One region of the Streptomyces sp. CNZ301 genome, then DNA from elsewhere that is predicted to be linked to it. Evidence: riboswitches for the same ligand, from Rfam matches in the RefSeq annotation. Region 1 holds a riboswitch; the other holds the start of a gene.
The links. A riboswitch is a leader RNA that binds a small molecule or an ion and turns the genes downstream of it on or off. The one in region 1 is predicted to bind glycine.

Region 1 (11,865 bases):
GGGGGAGGCGACCGCGATCGCCTTCGCGCAGCAGGGCATGACGCCTGCGCGCCCGCTCACCCATGATCTTTTCAAGGATGTCCTGGAGGCTGTGGGCCAGGAGCTCACCGCTGTCCGCATCACGGACCTGCGGGAAGGCGTGTTCTACGCCGAGCTGGTCTTCGCCAGCGGGGTCGAGGTCAGCGCGCGGCCGTCCGACGCCATAGCGCTGGCGCTGCGCACCGGAACGCCGATCTACGGCAGTGAAGGTGTGCTGGACGACGCGGGCATCGCCATCCCTGACGAGCAAGAGGACGAGGTGGAGAAGTTCCGCGAGTTCCTCGACCAGATCTCGCCCGAGGACTTCGGCACCAGCAGTCAGTGATCCTGTCGGCACCGGTATGTCTTGACGGGCTCCGCGACCGCGAACCGTGACGCGTTCCCTGCCCGGGGTTACGGGAAACCACTCCCTGGGGGATTTTCACCCGGCGTGCCGAGTGCGGCGATCGTTGACGCACCAAGGGTGACTGCCTACCTTCGGTGAGGCAGGTTCCGGGTCGTTCCCCGGGATGTGGAGGACGGAGGTCGGCGTGAGAGATACCGGCGGCGGTATGACGGCGGGCGACCCCCCTCCTCGCGGAGGCTCGACAGGTCCGCTGCAGGGGGAGAGCTCCACGGACGAATCGCCGGAACTCATCGGATACCGCGGGCCCACCGCGTGCTCGGCCGCGGGGATCACATACCGCCAGCTCGACTACTGGGCGCGCACGGGCCTGGTGGAGCCGAGCATCCGTGCCGCCTACGGCTCAGGCAGCCAGCGGCTCTACAGCTTCCGCGACATCGTGGTCCTCAAGATCGTCAAGCGGCTGCTTGACACCGGCGTCTCGCTGCAGAACATCCGCACCGCCGTTCAGCACCTCCGTACTCGCGGGCGTGCCGACCTGGCCCAGATGACGCTCATGAGCGACGGCGCCACCGTCTACGAATGCTCCTCGCCCGACGAAGTGGTCGACCTGCTGCAGGGCGGACAGGGCGTGTTCGGAATCGCCGTCGGCGTGGTGTGGAAGGACGTCGAAGGAGCCCTGGCGCAGCTGCACGGCGAGCATGTCGATACGGGCGAGACCATCGTCGGCGACCACCCGGGGGACGAACTGGCACGGCGGCGCAACCGCGCGGGCTGAGGAATGTCGGTGCCATGCGGCACCATCGACCAATGTGAGAAGCGCGCCGACGATCCTTCATCTGGACATGGACGCCTTCTACGCTGCCGTCGAGCAGGCCTCCAAGCCCAGCCTCCGCGGGAAACCCGTCATCGTCGGGGGGCTCGGGCCGCGCGGCGTCGTCGCCACGGCCTCGTACGAAGCGCGGATCTTCGGTGTCCATTCGGCCATGCCCATGGGCCAGGCCCGTCGTCTGTGCCCGAACGCCGCCTATCTCGCGCCCCGCTTCAGCCTCTACAGGGATGTCAGCGAGGCCGTCATGGAGATCCTCGGCGGGCTGTCGCCGCTGGTGGAGCCCCTCAGCCTCGATGAGGCATTCGTGGATCTGGAGGCCGGGGACGCGCTCGGCGAGAGCCCGGAATCCTCGGACGTGCGGGCAGTCGGCCGGCGGCTGCGGCAGAAGATCACCGAGACGACAGGCCTCAGCGGCTCGGTCGGGCTGGCGGGCTCGAAGATGCTCGCCAAGATCGGGTCGGAGCTGGCCAAGCCCGATGGGCTCGTCGCCATCGAGCCGGGGACCGAACGTGAACTGCTGGCTCCGATGCCCGTGCGCACCCTCCCGGGCGTGGGGCCGGCCACCGCGGGGGTCCTGCGGCGGGCGGGGATCACCACTGTCGGCGACACCACGGAGGCCGGCGAGGCGGAGCTGCTGAGACTTCTGGGCAGGGCCCACGGCACTTCGCTCTATGCGATGGCGAACGGCTGGGACGACCGGCCGGTGATCGCGGAACGTGACGCGAAATCCGTGTCCGTGGAGGACACGTTCGACGTCGACCTCACCGACAGGGCGCTCGTACAGGCCCACCTCGCACGTCTCGCCGAACGCTGCGCCGAGCGGCTGCGAGCGGCCGGAAGGTCCGGTCGCACAGTAGTGATCAAGGTCCGCAGCTACGACTTCTCGACCCTGACGCGCTCGGAGACGCTGCGTGGCCCCACGGACGACACGGGTGTGGTGCGCGAGGCCGCGGCCAGGCTGCTCGACACGGTCGACACGACCTCCGGCGTGCGTCTGCTCGGCGTCGGCGTCAGCGGACTGGCCGACTTCACGCAGGAGGATCTGTTCGCGCAGGCACAGTCCGATGCGGACGCCGCAGCGGTGGCGGAGGAGGCGACGGGCGGCCGCACGGGGGAGGGACACGGGGAGGTGGCCGCGCCCGAGGCGCCGGAGGAGCCTTCCCGCCGGCGCTGGATTCCTGGCCGGGATGTGAGGCACGCGGAACGCGGTCACGGCTGGGTTCAGGGCAGCGGTCTGGGCCGGGTCACCGTGAGGTTCGAGGAACCGGGCTCCGCGCCCGGCCGGGTGTGCACGTACCTCGTCGACGATCCGGCTCTGGAGCCGGCCGAACCGCCGCCGCTCGCGGCGATGGCGCGGCGGATACAGGCGGGGGGATTGGGCCGTACGGGGGAACCGACTCAGCTTTCGGTCCCCGCTATCCACCCGAAGTCCCTGTCGGGCGGCGGCGAGGACGGCATCGTCGGCGGGCCCGACGACGCCGGTGAGGACGGCGCGGGTCCTGCGGACTCGGCCGAGGGCGGCACGTCCAGTCCGTAGTGGAGGTAGAGCTGGAGCTCCTGGCGGGGCGAGAGGTGCCTGCCCACGCCGAGCACGGGCGTGCTGCGCACCAGGGCCTTCTCGAACGGGACGTGGAGGACGCCGCCGACCAGCTCACTCGGTTCCAGCGGCACAAGAGCCTCGCGCCGGAAGAAGCCCGTGCGCACGGCGGCCCACTCCGGCTCGCCCGTCGCGTCGTCGAGGTAGACCTCCCCGACCGTTCCGATCTTGCAGCCGCTGCTGTCGAGCGCTCTGCGCCCGATAAGGCTCCGTGGATCGATGTCGTTCTGCACGGTCCCTCCAAGTCGTCGTCAGGGGCACCGGGTGCGTCACGGGACGAGGCCGGTCCTGGGTCGGGTGGTCTGGCGAACCCCTCCTCGGCCCTGCCGTACTGCCGTGCAACGGCGTGCTGCGGGGGCGCCGAGGACGCCGGGAGCCGGTCGTACAAGCCGTATTACCACCCAAAGGCACATTTCAGTGGTTGGCCACCCGAGTGCACCTCCGGGTCCTGGAGGAGGAACCGCTGGTAGTCTCGTAAGCGGCTGTGGACCCCGAGCGGGAGAGTCCCCCGGCGTCAGCCGGGGGCGCCGAAGGAGCAACTCCTCCCCGGAATCTCTCAGGCTCACGTACCGCGCGGGCGAGGTCACTCTGGAAAGCAGGGCGGGCCGAGCAGTGCCTGGGCTCCTCCTCACCGACGGTGAAAGCCGGGTCCCCGCTCAGCCGGAGCGGGCCGGTGAAACTCTCAGGTTGAGATGACAGAGGGGGAGGCCGTCCGGGCACCAGCGCCGTGGTGTCCCCGTAGGTCACAGTGACCAGGAGGCCCCCGCAGATGACCGCCAACCGCATCCCGCTCGCCGATCTGGAACGCGGAACTCCTTTCGAACGACGCCACATCGGCCCCGACGCCGGTGCCCAGGCCAAGATGCTCGCCCAGGTCGGCTACGGCTCCCTCGACGAGCTGACCGCCGCCGCCGTCCCCGACGTGATCAAGAGCGAAGAGGCCCTGGACCTGCCGGCGGGCCGCACCGAGGCCGAAGTGATCGCGGAGCTGCGGGAGTTCGCCGCGCGCAACCAGGTGCTCCCCTCCATGATCGGCCTCGGCTACTACGGGACATTCACGCCGTCGGTCGTCTTGCGCAACGTCATGGAGAACCCCGCCTGGTACACCGCGTACACGCCGTATCAGCCGGAGATCTCGCAGGGCCGCCTCGAAGCCCTGCTCAACTTCCAGACCATGGTGGCCGACCTGACCGGTCTGCCGACCTCCGGAGCGTCCCTCCTCGACGAGCCCACGGCGGCGGCGGAGGCCATGGCGCTCTCCCGTCGGGTCGGCAAGGTCAAGCAGGGCGTCTTCCTCGTGGACGCCGACTGCCTGCCGCAGACCATCGCCGTGATCCGCACCCGCGCCGAACCGACCGGAGTCGAGGTCGTCGTCGCGGATCTGAGCGACGGAATCCCGGCGGAAGTGTCGGAGAAGGGCGTCTTCGGGCTGCTGCTGCAATACCCGGGAGCCTCCGGCGCGGTTCGTGACCACCGTGCCGTCATCGACCAGGCGCACGAAGTCGGTGCGGTGGTGACCGTCGCCGCCGACCTGCTCGCTCTCACGCTGCTGAGCTCGCCGGGGTCGCTCGGCGCCGACATCGCAGTCGGCTCCAGCCAGCGCTTCGGCGTTCCCATGGGCTTCGGAGGACCGCACGCCGGCTACATGTCGGTGCGCGACAAGTACGCGCGCAGTCTGCCCGGCCGCCTCGTCGGCGTCTCCAAAGACGCGGACGGACACCAGGCCTTTCGCCTCGCCCTCCAGACCCGTGAGCAGCACATCCGCAGGGAGAAGGCCACCAGCAACATCTGCACCGCCCAGGTGCTGCTCGCCGTGATGTCCGGGATGTATGCGGTGCACCACGGGCCGGAGGGTCTGGCCGGCATCGCCCGCCGCACGCACCGGTACGCCACGCTGCTCGCCGAGGGGCTGCGTGGGGGCGGAGTCGAGATCGTGCACGGCAGCTACTTCGACACGGTCACGGCGCGTGTTCCCGGACGCGCGGCGGAGATCGTCGCCCGTGCGCGGGAGGCGGGCGTGAACCTGCGCGAGACGGACGCGGACCACGTCGGCATGGCGTGCGACGAGACCACGGACCGGGTCCAGCTGAGGGCCGTCTGGTCCGCGTTCGGCGTCGAGGCGGACGTGGAGGAACTGGACGGCCGCGTTCAGGAGGACGCGCTCCCCGGGGCGCTGCTGCGCACCGACGACTACCTGACCCACCCCGTCTTCCACGAGTACCGCTCGGAGACGGCGATGCTGCGATACCTGCGCAGGCTCGCCGACCGCGACTACGCGCTGGACCGCGGGATGATCCCGCTCGGCTCGTGCACCATGAAACTCAACGCCACCACCGAGATGGAGGCCGTCACCTGGCCCGAGTTCGCCGGGCTGCATCCCTTCGCTCCGGCCGACCAGGCGGAGGGCTACCTCGCGCTGATCCGTCAGCTGGAGGACCAGCTCGCGGAGATCACCGGTTACGACAGGATCTCCCTGCAGCCCAACGCCGGCTCCCAGGGCGAGCTCGCCGGACTGCTGGCCGTACGGGCGTACCACCGCTCACGCGGTGACGACCAGCGCACTGTCTGCCTGATCCCCTCCTCGGCGCACGGCACGAACGCGGCGAGCGCTGTCATGGCCGGCATGCGCGTCGTGGTGGTGAAGACCAGCGAGGACGGCGACGTGGACACCGCCGACCTGCGCGCGAAGATCGAGCAGTACGGCGACGAGCTGTCCGTGCTGATGGTCACCTACCCCTCCACGCACGGTGTCTTCGAGGAGCACATCACCGACATCTGTGCTGCCGTGCACGACGCCGGCGGCCAGGTCTACGTGGACGGCGCCAACCTCAACGCGCTGATGGGGCTCGCACGGCCCGGCAGGTTCGGGGCCGACGTGTCCCATCTGAACCTGCACAAGACCTTCTGCATCCCGCACGGTGGCGGCGGGCCCGGTGTCGGACCGATCGGTGTGCGCGAGCACCTGGCCCCGCACCTGCCCAACCATCCCCTCCAGCCCGCCGCGGGGCCGGCGAGCGGCATCGGTCCGGTCTCCGGCTCCCCCTGGGGCTCGGCCGGGATCCTCCCCATTTCCTGGGCGTACGTGAGGCTGATGGGAGCCGAAGGGCTGCGCCGGGCCACGCAGGCTGCCGTGCTCGGCGCCAACTACATCGCCAAGCGCCTGGAGCCGCACTACCCGGTGCTCTACACCGGGCCGCACGGCCTTGTGGCGCACGAGTGCATCATCGACGTGCGGCCGCTGACGAAGCAGACCGGCGTGAGCATCGACGACGTGGCCAAGCGGCTGATCGACTACGGCTTCCACGCGCCGACGATGTCGTTCCCGGTGCCGGGCACGCTGATGACGGAACCCACGGAGAGCGAGGATCTGGCGGAGCTGGACCGGTTCTGCGAGGCGATGATCGAGATCCGCGGTGAGATCGACAAGGTCGGATCCGGAGAGTGGCCCGCCGAGGACAACCCGCTGCGCAACGCGCCGCACACCGCGGGGCAGTTGAGCCGGGAATGGGAGCACCCGTACGGACGGGAGACAGCGGTCTACCCTGCCGGGGTGAGTGCCTCAGACAAGTACTGGCCGCCGGTGCGGCGTATCGACGGCGCCTTCGGCGACCGGAATCTGGTGTGCGCCTGCCCGCCGGTGGAGGAGTACGACGGCTGAGGCCGCAAGAACGTCAGCGGCGCGGAACGGACGGCGCCGCGTGTGTCAGGGCCGGTTCGGTGCGATACCGGGCCGGCCCTGGTCGGTTGCCGCTGCGGGATCAGGCAGCGGTGGCGATGTTGCGGCTGTCGAGCGGACGGTGCGGATCGATGATCTTGCCGTCCGGCAGAAGCTCCCCGGTGTCCTCGAAGAGGAGGACACCGTTGCACAGCAGACTCCAGCCCTGCTCCGGGAAGTGGGCCAATGGGTGTGCGGCCTCCCGGTCGGCGGACTCGGCTGTCGGGCAAGGTGGCTGGTGCTGGCACATTGTCGCTGTCGTCTTCCGTTGTGTCGTGATGTCCGTGCGGCCGGTCACGATGTCCGTGACCGTTTCCCGTTCCGGTGTGGTCCCAGTGTTCCCCTGCGGAGGAGATTCCGCAGGGATTTCGTGTCACCGCTCTTCGACCAGGACAGACGCATCACTCGTGCGGGTGGTTGCCGTCAACTGAGCCGCACTCAGGGCCGGTTTGCCGTATTAACGCAACCGTGACGCCGCCCCTGGATCACCGCAACAGGCACCGCGTACGGTATCCCACCACGGTCATCAGCCGCTCCTCAGCAGGGAATTCGACGGCGTGGAACGGCCTGTGAGCAGCGGCAGAAGGGCATCGGCACGGTGCGGGACGTGGGCCGCGATTCCGGGGGGAGCGGGTGCGAGAGGGATGAGCAGGTCCGAGGGTTCCGGGGCTCCCTTGTCGATGTCCGCTGCGGCGTTCGCGTGCAGCCAGAGGGTGAGCATGTAGCGCCGCGGAACGGACAGCAGCCTGGGCTGGTGGAGTCCCGGCAGCGACTCGGCCTGGCGCAGGGCCCGTTGGGACGAGGCGACGTACGGGCCTCCGCAGAAGTAGGCGAAGGCCCAGCCGTCGGAGGTGAGGAGTGTCTCGGCCGCTCCGGCCGCCTGGGACCCGGCAGGGGCGTCCTTCTCCCGCAGCAGGAAGCGCCAGCCGGTCAGGCGCGTGAACGGGGCGGCGTTCCGTGGGCCGAAGTCGGGCAACTCGTGTACGGGCAGTGGGAGTTCGATCTCCAGCGAAGGACCTGCGGAATGGGCGGCAGGTGTGCGTCCCCGGGGTGCGGCGGCGGGGGCCCGCAGGGCCGCTAGAACACTGCGGGCTGCGGCGGCCGGGGCGGAGGGGAAGTGCAGCGGCATGGTGGATCGCCACCTCTCACTGGAGAGACACGTGGTGCTCGGCATGGCGCGGACGGCACTGTCGGCGTGGGGAGGGGCCGCGAAGAGGCGGCGGGACCGTCGACTGCGGGCACCGGACGGCCCGGTGATACCGCGTCTCGATCCGTACCGGAGTTTATACGAAAGGTGTTACATCACCATTTCGCCTAACCCACCGCTATTTCTGTTGCAAGGCGGTATCCGGACGGCCTTGCGCGGCACTTCACCGTGTGGGCCGCAGCCTCCGGCCCCGCCGCCTGCGGCGTTCCGGCCGCCGTGGTCGGCCGGATCCCGTCTGTGTTTCCCACAAGGACTGTGCGCGTGGTCTGGGACCACTGCCGCATGCCTCCGGAACATGCCGTTCTCCGCAGGTGAGAGGTCACCGGCAGGCGGGTACGTGGAGATCGTCAAGGCGTGATCGACCGGCTCGACGGGCATCATGGCTGACACCACGCGGCCGTATCGAGGAGGGACACCCCGATGGGTGAGAAGGTCGTCTCCGACGGGTTCGACCTGTCCGCTCGGCATCGGTACAGGCAGAAGCTGAAGGAATGCCTCGAGGCGTTCGGGGTCCTCCTGGACGAGAAGCGGTTCGAGCGTCCCCGGAACCTCATGGGCCTGGAGATCGAGCTCAATCTCGCGGACGCCGACGGCATGCCCCGCATGATGAACGCCGAGGTGCTCCAGCGCATCGGAAGCCAGGACTTCCAGACGGAGCTCGGGCAGTTCAACCTCGAGGTCAACATCGTGCCCCACCGCCTGTCCGGGCGGGTCTTCGACCAGCTCGCGGAGGAGCTTCGCACCGGTCTGGCATACGCGGACCGGCAGGCCAAGGAAGCAGGCGCCGGGATCGTGATGATCGGCATCCTGCCCACGCTCACGGACCAGGACCTGGTCTCCTCGAACCTCACCGCCGTGGACCGCTACACCCTGCTCAACAACCAGATCATGGCCGCACGGGGCGAGGAGGTCGTCCTCGACATCGAAGGCGTCGAACGGCTGGCCCGGACCTCCGCGTCGATCGCCCCCGAGGCGGCCTGCACCTCGGTGCAGCTCCATCTGCAGGTGACGCCCCAGCGTTTCGCCGACGTGTGGAACGCCTCGCAGGCCGTCTCCGCCGTGCAGATCGCGATGGGGGCCAACTCGCCCTTCGTCTTCGGCAGGGAGCTGTGGCGCGAGTCGCGCATCCCGGTCTTCCTGCAGGCGACCGACACACGTCCGGACGAGCTGAAGTCGCAGGGCGTACGGCCGCGCACCTGGTTCGGGGAGCGGTGGATCGGTTCCGCGCTCGACCTCTTCGAGGAGAACCTGCGCTACTTCCCGTCGCTGCTGCCGATTTGCGACGACGAGGATCCGCACGGGGTACTCAAGGCCGGCGGCACTCCGGGCCTGCCCGAGCTGGTGCTGCACAACGGCACCGTCTACCGCTGGAACAGGCCGGTTTACGCGGTCACCGAGGACGTGCCGCATCTGCGTGTGGAGAACCGGGTGCTGCCCGCCGGCCCCACGGTGGCGGACGTGCTCGCCAACGCTGCCCTCTACTACGGGCTGGTGCGGAGCCTCGCCGACGAGCCGCGCCCCGTCTGGTCGCGGCTGCCCTTCGGGGCCGCGTCCGCGAACTTCGAGGCAGCGTGCCGGCACGGTATCGACGCCGAGCTGACCTGGCCGCGGCACGGGCGTCCCGGCGGGCTGGCCACCGTGCCGGCGGTGCGGCTGGTGCAGGAGGAACTGCTTCCGCTGGCCGCCGCCGGGCTGGAGGCCTGGGGCGTCGAGAGCGCCGATCGGGACCGCTGCCTGGGCGTGATCGAGGAACGCTGCCGTCGTCGTGTCAACGGGGCGTCGTGGCAGGCGGACGCCTACCACCGGGCCATTGAATCCGGTCTCGAGCGGGAGAAGGCACTCGCCGCCGTCACCAGGCGCTACTGCGAGCTCGCACGCACGGGAGAGCCCGTGCACACCTGGGCCCCCGGGCCGTAGCCGCCGCGGCCGGCCCTGGGGTGAGCCGGGCCCGCCCACGACGAGCTGCGCCCCCGCTTCGCACGCACCGGCGCCGTCCGGCAAGCTATGGACGTCCCCGGCTGTCGCGGACCGGTGAACTGGAGGCATGTGTGCAGTCGTCGCAAGCGAGCGACCCCGCTCGGTTCCCGGAGACCGGGGAGGTGCTCCCGGCGCGCACACTCCGGCAGGAGACGCTGCTCGTGCTGGCGCTGTCGCTCGGTGCGAGCGCCGTCTCCGCGCTGATCAGTTTCGTCGGCTCGCTGACCGCCTCCGGGGCACTCGCCGACCAGGCGGCACGGCTGAACACCTCGCGCGCTCCCGACCGGCCGTGGCTGGACCTGGCCTGGCAGCTCTTCGGGATCGCCACGGCGCTCGTGCCGGTGGTGCTGGTGGCCCATCTCCTCACGCGCGAGGGTCGGGGGCATCTCCCGGGCCGCCCAGGCCCAGGGGGAGGTCTGCGCTCCATCGGGTTCGACCGGAACAGGCCCGGTTTCGACCTGGGACGCGGCGCGGTTCTCGCCGCAGCCATCGGCGGCAGCGGACTGGCCCTCTACCTGGCGGCTGTGCAGGCGGGCTTCAACCTGACCGTGGTGCCCGAATCGCTGCCGCACGTGTGGTGGCGCATCCCGGTGCTCATCGCCTCCGCGGTGCAGAACGCCGTGCTGGAGGAGGTGATCGTCGTCGGCTACCTGCTCCGCAGGCTCGGCCAGCTCGACTTCTCACCGTGGGCCGCCCTCGCGGTCAGTTCGGTGCTGCGCGGTGCGTACCACCTCTACCAGGGCATCGGCGGGCTGCTCGGCAACATGGCGATGGGCGTCATCTTCGTGCTGCTGTACCGGCGTTGGGGGCGTGTGGGCCCGCTCGTGGTGGCGCACGCGCTGATCGACATCGTGGCCTTCGCCGGTTACGCGCTCTTCGCGGGCAAGGTGGACTGGCTGCCCACCCCCTGACCGCCGCCGTGCGCCGGCGGGGCCGTCACCAGCCGGCGCACAGCCGGGCGTCGAGCACGGTGACCGCGGTTCCGGTCAGCTCGGTGCGATCACCCCGCAGGGTCGTACGGACCAGGCCGGTGCGCGCGGAGCACTGGAGGCCCGTCAGCGAGTCCCGTCCGAGCCGCGCGGACCACAGAGGGGCAAGTGCCGTGTGGGCGCTGCCGGTGACCGGGTCCTCGGGGATGCCGACGGAGGGGGCGAACATCCGTGAGACGTAGTCGTACGCGTGGCCGCTCCCGTGATCGGTGCCGCCCCGGCCGTCCGCGACAGCGGTGACGATCACGCCTCTGTGCGGGAGGCGGCCCAGCGCGGTGCTGTCGGGGGTGAGCGCGCGCAGTGTGGCTTCGTCCGCCACCTCGACGAGGAGATCATCGAGCGGCCCCGTGTCGTGCACGGACACCGGTCCGGTGCCGAGTGCGGCGGCGAGCCCCGGGGGCGGCTGGGCCGGTGTCAGCGGGGCCGTGGGGAAGTCCAGGGTGATCACGCCGCCGGCGGCGGTGGCGGCGGTGAGTACGCCGCTGCGGGTCCGGAAGCGCACGGTGCCGGAGCCGATGCCGTCGCTGTGCAGGACGTGGGCCGTGGCCAGCGTGGCGTGACCGCACAGATCGACCTCCGCGGCCGGGGTGAACCAGCGGAGTGCCCAGTCGGCCTCCGCGTCGCCGGAGAGAGGGTGGGCGAAGGCGGTCTCCGAGAGGTTCATCTCGCCCGCGACGTCCTGCATGCGTTCTTCCGCCGGGAAGGCCTCCTCGTCCAGCAGCACCACCGCGGCGGGATTCCCGCGGTACGGGCGGTCGGTGAAGGCGTCGACTGTACGGATCCTCATGAGCCGGGACGTTAGACGAGCGGCGCGGCGTGTGCGACGGCCAATGTGGCGGAGGTGGACCGGTACAGGTCCCCGGCCGGGCAGTGCCACGAGCATTGCCTTGCGAGCATCGGCGATATATCGTTGAGCCATCACGACAAGTCAAAGGCCTGTCGAAGACAAGTCGCGGAAAGGACGTCGTCATGCGTAACGATGAACAGCGGCCCGGCGGCCGGGGTCGTGGACGCGGCCCCGGAAACTGCGGCCCGGCAGGGTTCGGCGGCCCGTCCGAGCGCCGCGCGTTCAGTGCCTTCGGTCCGCCCTTCGGTGACGGCCCGCCCTTCGGGCCGAGAGGCCGGGGCAGGGGAGGGCCGCGCGGCCGGGCACGCCGTGGTGATGT
Region 2 (11,865 bases), 2.4 Mb from region 1:
GCTGGTGTCGCCGGAACTCGTCCGCAGCACCGGTGGCCCGGAAAGGTCGAGACCGAGCATCACTGTGCGGTCGCGGCCCAGCGGGCGGACGAGCCAGCCGCGGGTCAGCTTCTCCGGCAGCCACGTGCCGAGGCCGGGCACGGCGATGGCCTGGCCGGCCCGTGGTGCGGCGATGCGGTCGCCCACGGCGACGCCCGTGCGGTGCGCGACCCAGCCGTTGTCGTCCACCACCATGGACGGTTCCGCGCTCCCGGCCAGCAGCGGTTCGGCCAGCTGCCTCAGCGCGTCCAGCCGCTTCTGGTGCGACAGCCACAGTTCTGCCTGGGCCAGCCGCGTCGCCGTCTCGACCAGTACCCCGACGGCCGGGTGCAGAGCCAGCGCGGGACCGCTGACGTCGATGACTCCGAGCACCTCACCGGTGCGCGGGTCGTGGATCGGTGAGGCACTGCAATACCAAGGATGTTGGCCCTGTTCGAAATGCTCGCCGGCGAGGAGTTCGACGGGCGCCGCTTCGGCCAGCGCGGTTCCGATCGCGTTCGTGCCGACCTTGGCCTCGGTCCAGTCCGCGCCTTCGGTGAACTCCAGTTCGTCAGCCCGGCGGCGAACGGCGGAAGTGCCCGCCCGCCAGAGGACGGCGCCGTCGCCATCGGTCACCACGAGCATCATGGTCGCCGCGTCCGAGGAGGCATTGAACATCTTGGCGATGCCGTCGACGACGTCGCGCAACGGCGAGTCGTGACGCCGTCGCGCGACCTCGTCCTTCGAGAGGAAGTCGCGCTTGTTCACGCGGTCCGCGGTCAGGCCGAGCCGCAGCATCCGCGACCAGGAGTGAGAAACGACATCGCGCGGACGCACCGGCGGGCGCGTACCGGCCATGACCGCTTCATGCATCCGGACCAGATCCCGGGCATGGGTCGGGAGGTTCCGGCCCTGTGGGACGGCACCGCTCACGCGCACCACCTCCGGGCTACCGCGCCGTCGCGTCAGCCGCTCCAGGATAGGAGCCGCCCGAGGCAATCACCACGGCCCAACGGGCGTGCAATTCGATGCAACTCTTGTCGCTGAAACCGCGGTCGGCGTGTGATCGGCACAACAGCATGAGCGCCGATCGGAGGGAGTCGTGATGACACAGACGATGGACGCGGTGCAGCAGGACCGTTCCCCTCAGACGCGGGTGGACGACTGGCTGGCCCGGTTCGAGTCCGCACTCGTGACTCGCGATGCGGGTGCCGCTGCCTCGCTGTTCGCCGTCGACAGCTACTGGCGGGATCTGGTGGCTTTCACCTGGAACATCAAGACTGTGGAGGGTCGCGCCGCAGTCGCGGACATGCTCGCCGCATGCCTCGACGACACCGACCCGTCCGGCTTCCGTACCACCGAGACGCCGTCGGAGGCCGATGGCGTCATCGAGGCGTGGATCGAGTTCGAGACGGCGGTGGGGCGGGGGAGCGGCCACCTGCGGCTCAAGGACGAGGGCGCGTGGACTCTGCTGACCAGCCTTCGTGAGCTCAAGGACTTCCCGGAACCGCGTGGTGATCTGCGGCCCAGGGGTACGCGACACGGAGCGATCTCCAACCGCCGTTCCTGGGCCGAGGAACGGGAACTGGAGCAGGAAGAACTGGGTTATGACCAGCAGCCGTTCGCGGTTGTCGTCGGCGGCGGCCAGGGCGGGATCGCGCTCGGTGCCCGGCTGCGTCAGCTGGGTGTGCCGGCCTTGGTCGTCGAACGAAACGACCGGCCGGGCGACTCCTGGCGGAAGCGCTACAAGAGCCTGTGCCTGCACGACCCCGTCTGGTATGACCACCTTCCCTACTTGCCCTTCCCCGACAACTGGCCGGTGTTCGCACCGAAAGACAAGATCGCGGACTGGCTCGAGATGTACACCCGCGTCATGGACGTTCCCTATTGGACGCGGTCGGAAGTCACGTCAGCCGCGTTCGACGAGACGACCGAGACTTGGAAGGTCGCAGTGAACCGGGATGGCGAGGAGGTTGTGCTCACGCCGCGTCATCTCGTCTTCGCCACCGGCATGTCGGGCAAGCCCAACCTGCCCTCGTTCCCCGGCATGGACGAGTTCGCGGGGGACCAGCATCACTCGTCGGAACACCCGGGCCCGGACCGGTATGCCGGCAAGAAGGCGGTCGTGATCGGCTCGAACAACTCCGCACACGACATCTGCGCGGCGCTTTGGGAGCAGGACGCCGATGTGACGATGGTTCAGCGTTCCTCGACGCACATCGTGAAGTCGGATTCCCTGATGGACCTGGGGCTGGGGGATCTCTATTCCGAACGCGCCGTACGCGCAGGGATGACCACGGACAAGGCCGACATGGTGTTCGCGTCGCTGCCCTACCGGATCATGCACGAGTTCCAGATCCCGATCTACGACAAGATCCGCGAACGGGACGCCGACTTCTACGAACGCCTTGCCCGGGCCGGCTTCGAGCACGACTGGGGCGATGACGGGTCGGGCCTGTTCATGAAGTACCTGCGCCGCGGTTCCGGTTACTACATCGACGTGGGCGCGGCCGAGCTCGTGGCCGACGGCGAGATCAAGCTCGCTCACGGACAAGTCGATCACCTTACCCGGACTGGTGTCGTGCTCGACGACGGCACCGAACTGGACGCCGACCTCGTCGTCTACGCGACCGGGTACGGCTCCATGAACGGCTGGGTCGCCGACCTGTGCGGCCAGGAGATGGCGGACCGGGTCGGCAAGTGCTGGGGACTGGGCTCGAACACCACCAAGGACCCCGGCCCTTGGGAAGGCGAGCAGCGCAACATGTGGAAGCCCACCCAGCAACCGGGTCTGTGGTTCCACGGTGGGAACCTGCACCAGTCCCGGCACTATTCGCTGTATCTCGCACTGCAGTTGAAGGCGCGCTACGAAGGCGTCCCCACCCCGGTCTACGGCCTGCAGGAGGTCCACCACCTGGCCTGAGCCAAGCCGGGCCGGCCGCGGTGGGCCGGCTCCACCGTGGCCGGTCTGCCGGGAACGGGCTTCGGGTCTGCTACAGGCGAACCTGGTGTGTAGAGGCGCGGATCCCGCGGGCGTCACCTTGATGTTGCCCCCTCATCCTTGTGCGGGACTCGCAGCAATGGGGAGGTAAGGGCAGTTGAAGCTTGCAGAAGCGTTGGCTGAGCGGGCAGACGCCACGCGGGTCCGTCAACAGGGAGACCTCACGGGCATTCAGCGCCGTCACCGGACGCAGAAGGGCAAGCCCGTGACAGCGCTGAAAGACGCGAGTCACCTTGTCAAAGACACAGTGCTCAGCACTCGATGACGTTCACCGCGAGGCCGCCGCGGGCCGTCTCCTTGTACTTGACCTTCATGTCGGCGCCGGTGTCCTTCATCGTCTTGATCGCCTTGTCGAGCGAGACGTGGTGCCGGCCGTCGCCGCGCAGCGCCATGCGGGCGGCGGTGACCGCCTTCACGGCCGCCATGCCGTTGCGTTCGATACAGGGGATCTGGACGAGGCCGCCGATCGGGTCGCAGGTCAGCCCGAGGTTGTGCTCTATGCCGATCTCGGCGGCGTTCTCCACCTTCTCAGGACCGCCGCCCAGCACCTCGGCCAGGCCGCCCGCGGCCATGGAGCAGGCAGAGCCCACCTCGCCCTGGCAGCCGACCTCGGCGCCGGAGATCGAGGCGTTCTCCTTGAAGAGCAGCCCGATGGCGCCGGCGGCCAGGAGGAAGCGGACGATGCCGTCCTCGTCGGCGCCCGGCACGAACTCGGTGTAGTAGTGCAGGACGGCAGGGATGATGCCCGCCGCGCCGTTGGTGGGAGCCGTCACGACGCGTCCGCCGGCCGCGTTCTCCTCGTTCACCGCCATCGCGTACAGCGTCAGCCACTCCGTGGCGTGCGTCTCCCGGTTGCCCTCCGCGCGGAGCTGGCGAGCGGCCGTCGCCGCTCTGCGGCGCACCTTCAGGCCGCCCGGCAGGATGCCCTCGCGGCTCAGGCCACGGGCGACGCACGCCCGCATGACCTCCCAGATCTCCAGCAGACCGGCGCGGATCTCCTCCTCCGTGCGCCAGGCCTTCTCGTTCTGGAGCATCAACTCCGAGACGGACAGCCCTCTTTCACGGGTGAGCCGCAGCAGCTCGTCGCCGGTGCGGAAGGAGTGCTTCAGGACGGTGTCGTCGAGCTTGATGCGCCCCGCACCCGCAGCGTCCTCGTCGACGACGAAGCCGCCGCCCACCGAGTAGTACGTCTTCTCCAGAAGCGTGGCGCCGGACGCGTCGTATGCGAAGAGCGTCATGCCGTTCGCGTGGTACGGAAGCGAGCGGCGACGGTGCAGGATCAGCTGGCTCTGCTCGTCGAAGGCGACCTCGTGGGCGTCCCCTATCTCCGTCGCCAGCAGCCGCAGCCGCTTCGAGCTGCGGATCCGCTCCACCTCGTCGTCGGCGCCCTCGACGTCGACGGTGCGCGGCGACTCGCCCTGGAGCCCGAGCAGCACGGCCTTCGCGGTGCCGTGTCCGTGCCCGGTGGCGCCGAGCGACCCGTACAGCTCCGCACGCACGGACGCCGTGTGGGCCAGCACGCCCTCGTTCTTCAGCCGCCCGGCGAACATGCGGGCCGCGCGCATCGGGCCCACCGTGTGGGAGCTGGACGGACCGATGCCGATAGAGAAGAGGTCGAAGACGGAGACCGCCATGGCGGGCGCCTCCTTTCCGTGCGGGGCCGCGCTGTGGCCTTGATGTGGCCTTGCTGGGGCCGGATGTCCGGTGCCGCGCCGCGGAAGCCGCGCCGCGGCACCGGGGCCTGTTACTTGCCCAGGCCGGGGTAGAGGGGGTGCTTCTCGGTGAGCGCTGTGACGCGCGCGTTGAGGGACTTGGCCTTGTCCTCGTCGAAGCCGGGGAGCAGCGCCTCGGCGATGATGTCGGCGACCTCCCGGAAATCCTCCTCCTGGAAGCCGCGGGTCGCCAGCGCGGGCGTCCCGATGCGCAGGCCGGAGGTCACCATGGGCGGACGGGGATCGTTCGGCACGGCGTTGCGGTTGACGGTGATGCCGACCTCGTGCAGCCGGTCCTCGGCCTGCTGGCCGTCCAGGTCGCTGTTGCGCAGGTCGACGAGGACGAGGTGGACGTCCGTGCCGCCGGAGAGCACGGAGACACCCGCGTCCACCGCGTCCTGCTTCAGCAGCCGCTCGGCGAGCAGCCGTGCGCCGGTCAGGGTGCGCTGCTGGCGCTCCTTGAACTCGTCGGAGGCCGCGATCTTGAAGGACACGGCCTTGGCCGCGATGACGTGCTCGAGCGGGCCGCCCTGCTGGCCGGGGAAGACCGCCGAGTTGATCTTCTTGGCGTGCTCCTTCTTGGAGAGGATCACGCCGCCGCGCGGGCCGCCGAGCGTCTTGTGCGTGGTCGTGGTCACCACGTCGGCGTACGGCACCGGGGAGGGGTGCAGCCCGGCCGCCACCAGGCCCGCGAAGTGCGCCATGTCGACCATGAGCAGCGCGCCGACCTCGTCCGCGATCCGGCGGAAGGCGGCGAAGTCCAGCTGCCGCGGGTACGCGGACCAGCCCGCGATGATCATCTGCGGACGGTGCTCGCGCGCGAGCCGCGCGACCTCCTCCATGTCGACCTGGCTGGTCTTCTCGTCGACGCGGTAGGCGACGACGTTGTACAGCTTGCCGGAGAAGTTGATCTTCATGCCGTGCGTGAGGTGACCGCCGTGCGCCAGGTCCAGGCCCATGATCGTGTCGCCCGGCTTCAGCAGCGCGAACATCGCCGCGGCGTTCGCGGAAGCGCCCGAGTGCGGCTGTACGTTCGCGGCCTCGGCCCCGAAGAGGGTCTTGATGCGCTCGCGTGCGATGTTCTCGATGACGTCGACGTGTTCGCAGCCGCCGTAGTAGCGACGCCCCGGATAGCCCTCCGCGTACTTGTTGGTGAGGACGGAGCCCTGGGCCTCCAGCGAGGCGACGGGCGCGAAGTTCTCCGACGCGATCATCTCGAGGGTGGACTGCTGACGGTGGAGTTCGGCGTCGACGGCGGCGGCGACGTCCGGGTCCACCTCGTGGAGAGAACTGTTCAGAAGCGACATGGAACCATCCCTGGTGGCAGGCCGGTCGGGCACATTGGCGGACATACGGCGTTCAGTCGGTGCTGCTCGGTCGTAGGGGGCCGCTCGTCGCGGCTCCGGGTGTGAAGGCCGGCCCTCGCCGGCCCGGCGTCAGCTTCCGGCGGCGAACGAGGCGTACTCGTCGGCCGTCAGCAGGCCGGCCGGCTCGCCCGTGACACGCACCTTGAACAGCCAGCCGCCCTCGAACGGGGCGGAGTTGACCAGCGCCGGGTCGTCGACGACATCCTGGTTGATCTCGGTGATCTCACCGGAGACCGGCGCGTAGAGGTCGCTGACCGACTTGGTCGACTCCAGTTCGCCGCAGGGCTCGCCCGCGGTGACCGTGTCCCCGGCCTCGGGAAGCTGGACGAAGACGACATCGCCGAGCGCGTCGGCGGCGTGCGCCGTGATGCCGACGGTCGAGACGCCGTCGTCGGCGTCCGACAGCCACTCGTGCTCCTTGCTGTAGCGCAGCTGCTGCGGGTTGCTCATGGTGCGATTCTCCTGGATGAGAGGGGGACGGAGGGAATCAGTCTTGGTCAGTGGGACGCAGGACACGTCGAACGGCGCGGGGCACGCGCGGTCCGGCGACCGAAGCGGGTCCGGGTCCTGCCGCCGACGTCCTTGTCAGCGTTGCCGCTTGTAGAAGGGGAGAGCGACGACCTCGTACGGCTCGTGGCTGCCGCGGATGTCCACCGCGACACCCTCGGTGCCGGGCTCCGCGTATGCCGGGTCGACGTACGCGATGGCGATGGGCCTGCCGAGAGTGGGCGACGGTGCCCCCGAGGTCACCTCGCCGATCACCGAACCGTCCGCGGCGGAGACGACCTCGTACCCGGCACGCGGCACGCGGCGGCCTTCCGCGATGAGACCGACGAGCTTGCGCGGCGGCGCCGTCTCCGCCCGGGCCGCGGCGGCCTCCAGCGGCTCGCGCCCGACGAAGGCACCGTCGTTGGTGGTCTTCTCGAACTTCACGATCCTGCCCATGCCCGCGTCGAACGGCGTTGTCCGGGTGGTCAGTTCGTGCCCGTACAGCGGCATCCCCGCCTCGAGGCGCAGCGTGTCACGGCAGCTCAGCCCGCAGGGCACGAGACCTGCGGGCGCGCCCGCCTCGGTGAGCGCCTCCCAGACGGCGACTGCGTCGGCGGGGGAGACGAACAGTTCGAAGCCGTCCTCGCCGGTGTATCCCGTACGGGCGATCAGCGCGTCCCGGCCGGCGACGGTGCCGGGCAGCCCCGCGTAGTACCTCAGCCCCTCCAGGTCGGCGTCCGTGAGGCCCTTGAGAATGGCGGCGGCCTCCGGGCCCTGCACGGCGATCAGCGCGTAGGTGTCCCGGTCGTCGCGCACCTCGGCGCCGAAGCCGGCGCTGCGTTCACGCAGCGCGTCCAGCACGGTCTGCGCGTTCGAGGCGTTGGCGACGACCATGTACGTCTCCTCGCCGGTGCGGTAGACGATCAGGTCGTCGAGGATGCCGCCCGAGGCGTCGCACAGCATGGTGTAGCGGGCGCGTCCGACGGCGAGCCGGGAGAGGTTGCCCACCAGGGCGTAGTCCAGCAGTTCGCCCGCCTGCTGCCCGGTGACGGTGATCTCGCCCATGTGCGAGAGGTCGAAGAGGCCCGCACGTGAGCGCACGGCGACGTGCTCGTCCCGCTCGCTGCCGTAGCGCAGGGGCATGTCCCAGCCGGCGAAGTCGGTCATCGTCGCGCCGAGCGCGCGGTGTACCGCGTCGAGGGCGGTGGTGCGGGGACCGCTGCCGGTGGTCCCGCTGTCGGTGTCGCTCATGTCAGGCTCCCGTGACTCGGTGACGCGGATGTCCTCCCCATCTGTCATCGGAACCTGAGAGGTTCGCCACGAGCCCTCGTGTACGGGCGGCGGCTTGCACCGTGGGTGGAGCCGCCCGTGGGCGGCCCGCTTTTCAGATCTGCCTCGTCCTGCGCGGTATCGGTGCCTGAGAGATTCAAGGGAGGACTTGCTCCTTCGGCGCCCCGGCGGGACCGCGCTCCGTGCACGGCCGGGAACTCTCCCGCGTGGATTCAAACGGCCGGTATGCAGTTGGCTGGCCCGCTCATCATGGCACGGCGGCGCAGCACCGTCGACGGTGCGTGCCCCACCGGGCGGGGAGGCCGCCTTGCTGCGCATTACCGTTCCTTGACACTCTCTGAGACGAGCCGCCGGGACGGCGGTCTTCTCCGGGGAGGGGCGATCAGGTGGGCAGCCTGCGCAGTGCGTACGCGACCGTGACCGGCTGGGGGTACTCGCTCCCCGGCCAGTCCAGAGACGCCGCCGACGCTCCGGCCCCGGCGGCGGTTCCGGCTCAGGCGGCGGCACCCGTCCCAGCGGCGGTGCCGGAAGACGATCCTGCGGCCGTCAGGACTGCTGCCGCCGCAGTCCCTGCGGCCTCACTCCCTCCGGCCGCCTCCGTCGACCTCCGCGGTACGGCCGCCCGGTGCACGCTGCGGTATCCCGCGGGAGACCGCGTCGTGGTCTCCGGCCTTCCCGGCAGCGGCAAGTCGACGCTGATCCAGCGCGTCCTCGGCCTCCAGGACGCCGTCCGCCGCGTCGACTCCCAGGACGTGCGCGAGCGTTGGGCGGCCGCGCTGCCGCGCTGGCTGCCCTATGCGACGTACCGGCCCCTCGCCCGCATCGCGCACTACGCGGGGCTGCGGCGGGCGCTCTCCTCCGGTGCGAGCGTCGTCGTGCACGACTGCGGCAGCCAGGTGTGGGTGCGCAACTGGCTCGGCCGGGACGCCCTGCGGCGCGGCCGCGCCCTCCACCTCGTCCTGCTGGACGTACCGCCCGCGACGGCGCTGCGCGGCCAGGCCGAGCGCGGGCGCACCGTCTCCGGCTACGCCTTCCTGCGCCACCGCCGGGCGGTCCGGCGGCTGATCGCGAACGCGGAGGCGGGGCGGCTGCCGCGAGGTTGCGAGTCGGTGGTCCTCCTGGACCGCCGGGCAGCGGGCGCTCTCGCGGGCATCGCCTTCGAATAGCCGCGCTCCCGCGCCGGAGGCACGAGTCCGGCGCAGGCGCCGGAGGAGTGGCCGCGCGGGGCCGGAGGCGCCGACCCGGCGCGCATTACCGGCATGGCCGCTCCCTGCTCGCGCCCGGTGGCGTGCCGTGCGATGTTGTCGGGACAGGGCAGCCGCCGACGGGCGGTTCCCGTCTCCGCCGGCGTCATGGCGGGAGGAGGGCGGATGCTGACCGGGCTCGGCAGGCGCCTGCACGTATGCCTCGGGTACGGGCCGTGCGTCGTGTCTTTCTGGTGAAGCTCCCGGGTGCTCCCCGGACTGGTAAAGGCAGGTGCCTGGATGGATGTCACGGGAGAGCGGGGAGGCAGGACCCGCGGCGCGGGTCGTGGTGACCGGGCAGGGGTACTTCGGCATTCCGGGCGGCCGGGAAGGGCGGACGGGTGACGAGAAGCTACGCCTTCCGCCTGTATGTGTCCGGCCAGTCGGAGCGGTCCAGCGCTGCCGAGTCGAATCTGCGCGCCTTGGCCGGGGCACGGCTGCCTGACGGCTTCGAGTTGGAAGTGGTGGATGTGGTGGCGCGGCCCGGACTGGCGGAGGAGCAGCGCGTCCTGGCGACGCCGACTGTGGTCAGGCTGCTGCCGCATCCGCAGTTGCGGGTGATCGGAGACCTGTCCGATCCGCCGAGGGTCGCGTACGCGCTGGGGCTGCCGGACGAGCCGCAGGAGGTCCGGATGGAGAAGGAGGCCGGCGGTGACTGACGGCGACACGATCGAGCGCGTTCCCACCGGGATCAACGGGTTCGACCAGGTGGCGATCGGGGGGTTGCCGGCCGGCAGGCCGACCCTGTTGACCGGCACGACCGGCAGTGGCAAGACGGTCTTCGCCGGGGAGTTCCTCGCCCGCGGGGTCGCAAAATACGACCAGCCGGGGGTGTTCGTCACTTTCGAGGAGACGCCGGATGCGATCCGCCGCAACTTCTTCTCGCTGGGCTTCCCGATCGAGCAGTGGGAAGCCGAGGGGAAGTGGGTGTTCGTCGACGCCGCCGAGAGCGAGGACGAGGAAGCCGCCGTCGTCGGAGCCTACGACTTCGGCGCGCTGACGTCCCGCATCGAGCACGCGGTCCACCGGATCGGCGCCTCCCGGGTAGTGCTGGATTCGCTGGGATCCGTGTTCGCCCGGTTTGCCGACGCCGGGATCGTCCGCCGGGAGAGCTACAGACTCGCTTCCGCTCTGAGCTCGCTCGGGGTCACCTCGATCATCACGGCCGAGCGGAACAGCGAGTACGACGGCGTATCCCGGTACAGGGTCGAGGAGTTCGTCGTCGACAACGTGATCGTCCTGCGCAACGTGCTGCTCCAGGAACGCCGGCGCCGGACCGTCGAGATCGTCAAGCTCCGCGGTGCCCCGCACCGCACGGGGGAATGGCTGTTCACCATCGACCCGCGCGAAGGGTTCGTCGTCATCCCCCTCGCTTTCCTCGGTATGCCGTCCACGCCCGCCTCCAGTACCCGCGTGCCCTCGGGTAACTCCGGGCTGGACCGGATGTGCGGTGGCGGGTTCTACCGCGACGCTGTCGTCCTGCTGTCCGGGCCCTCCGGGTCCGGCAAGACACTGACCAGTCTGAAGTTCCTGGAGGCCGGTGTCGCAGCGGGAGAGCGCTGCCTGGGGTTCACCTTCGACGAGACCAGCGAGCAGATGAGGCGCAACGCCGCCGGCTGGGGAATCGACCTGGAGGCCATGCAAGAAGGCGGTCTGCTGGAGGTGGTGTGCGACTACCCGGAAGTGGCCTCCTTGGAGGACTACTTCATCCGGATCAGGCGCGCCGTGCTGGATTTCGAGCCCGAGCGCCTGGTCATCGACACCCTGTCCGCGCTGGAGCGCATCGCCACGCCGAGGGCGCTCCTCGACCTGGTGATCGCACTGGGCGCGGTCGTCCGCGAGCACCGCATCACCACGCTGTTCACCTCCGCCCCCAGCAGCCGCTTCACACCTGCGCAGGCACCGTCGATCGCGCGCGAACTGGCCAGCCTCACCGACGTCACCATCGCACTGCGGTACTTCCAGAAGGCCGGGATGATCAAGCGCACCGTAGCCGTCGTGCAGAACCGCGGCTCCGCCCACGACGAGGCCGTGCGCCAGGTCACCATCGACGCGGACGGCATGCACATCGGCGCCCCGGTCGCCACCCTCGACGAAATGGAAGCCGTCGGCTTGGACGTGCCACCGTGGCCGGGCGTCATCGGCGATGACATCTGAGCGGCGCACCCCCATGACGAGAGACGACCCAGGAGCCGGGACCGGCGGACCCGAAGGCGACCTCATCGACCTGGTCATCTCCGCGTCCGCCGACGGGGTCATCGCCGTGGACGAGCAGGGGATCGTGCGGCTGTGCAATCCAGCCGCGACAGAGCTTTTCGGCCGCCCCGCCCAGGATCTGCTGGATGCCCCGTTCGGCTTCCCGATCGTGGCCGGCCAGTCGACGGACGTGGAACTGACGCAGCCCGGGGGCGGCGTCAGAGTCGTCGAGATGCGCGTCAGCGCGACCAACTCGAACGGCGCTCCGCTGCGTGTCGTCTCGCTGCGGGACGTGACTTCCCGATGGCTCGCCTTCCAGCGGATGCTGCTGCCGACCCTGCCGGACCTGGCCCCCCTCCAGGCGGCCGTCGTCTACCGGCCCGCCGCCGAGCAGCTGGGCGGCGACTGGTACGACGCGTTGCCGCTGCCCGGCGGAGCCGTCGGCGCCGTGATCGGCGACGTCGCCGGGCACAGCCTGCAAGCCGCCGCCGCGATGGCCCAGATCCGCAACATGCTGCGCGCCTTGCTCTACGACCGGCCCGCTGCGC

Region 2: linked by a shared signal. The riboswitch ahead of gcvT (glycine cleavage system aminomethyltransferase GcvT) and the one ahead of gcvP (aminomethyl-transferring glycine dehydrogenase) in region 1 are both predicted to bind glycine.

Annotation. Positions count from the first base shown of each region.
Region 1 covers NZ_SHLG01000001.1:229,823-241,687, reverse strand. The annotation lists gene EV375_RS01110 (bifunctional nuclease family protein) at 1-364, shown strand, start outside; gene EV375_RS01105 (MerR family transcriptional regulator) at 549-1,160, shown strand; gene EV375_RS01100 (DNA polymerase IV) at 1,195-2,751, shown strand; partial or broken gene EV375_RS29490 (PRC-barrel domain-containing protein) at 2,895-3,044, opposite strand; glycine riboswitch at 3,298-3,393, shown strand; glycine riboswitch at 3,394-3,520, shown strand; gene gcvP (aminomethyl-transferring glycine dehydrogenase) at 3,581-6,469, shown strand; gene EV375_RS01085 (DUF5999 family protein) at 6,570-6,776, opposite strand; gene EV375_RS01080 (hypothetical protein) at 7,053-7,655, opposite strand; gene EV375_RS01075 (glutamate-cysteine ligase family protein) at 8,154-9,650, shown strand; gene EV375_RS01070 (CPBP family intramembrane glutamic endopeptidase) at 9,782-10,621, shown strand; gene EV375_RS01065 (PhzF family phenazine biosynthesis protein) at 10,647-11,486, opposite strand; gene EV375_RS01060 (PadR family transcriptional regulator) at 11,669-11,865, shown strand, end outside.
Region 2 covers NZ_SHLG01000001.1:2,609,213-2,621,077, reverse strand. The annotation lists gene EV375_RS11220 (GAF domain-containing protein) at 1-876, opposite strand, end outside; gene EV375_RS11215 (flavin-containing monooxygenase) at 1,124-2,941, shown strand; gene EV375_RS11210 (L-serine ammonia-lyase) at 3,271-4,653, opposite strand; gene EV375_RS11205 (serine hydroxymethyltransferase) at 4,764-6,038, opposite strand; gene gcvH (glycine cleavage system protein GcvH) at 6,168-6,548, opposite strand; gene gcvT (glycine cleavage system aminomethyltransferase GcvT) at 6,684-7,838, opposite strand; glycine riboswitch at 7,983-8,092, opposite strand; gene EV375_RS11190 (AAA family ATPase) at 8,399-9,043, shown strand; gene EV375_RS11185 (circadian clock KaiB family protein) at 9,463-9,780, shown strand; gene kaiC (circadian clock protein KaiC) at 9,773-11,278, shown strand; gene EV375_RS11175 (SpoIIE family protein phosphatase) at 11,292-11,865, shown strand, end outside.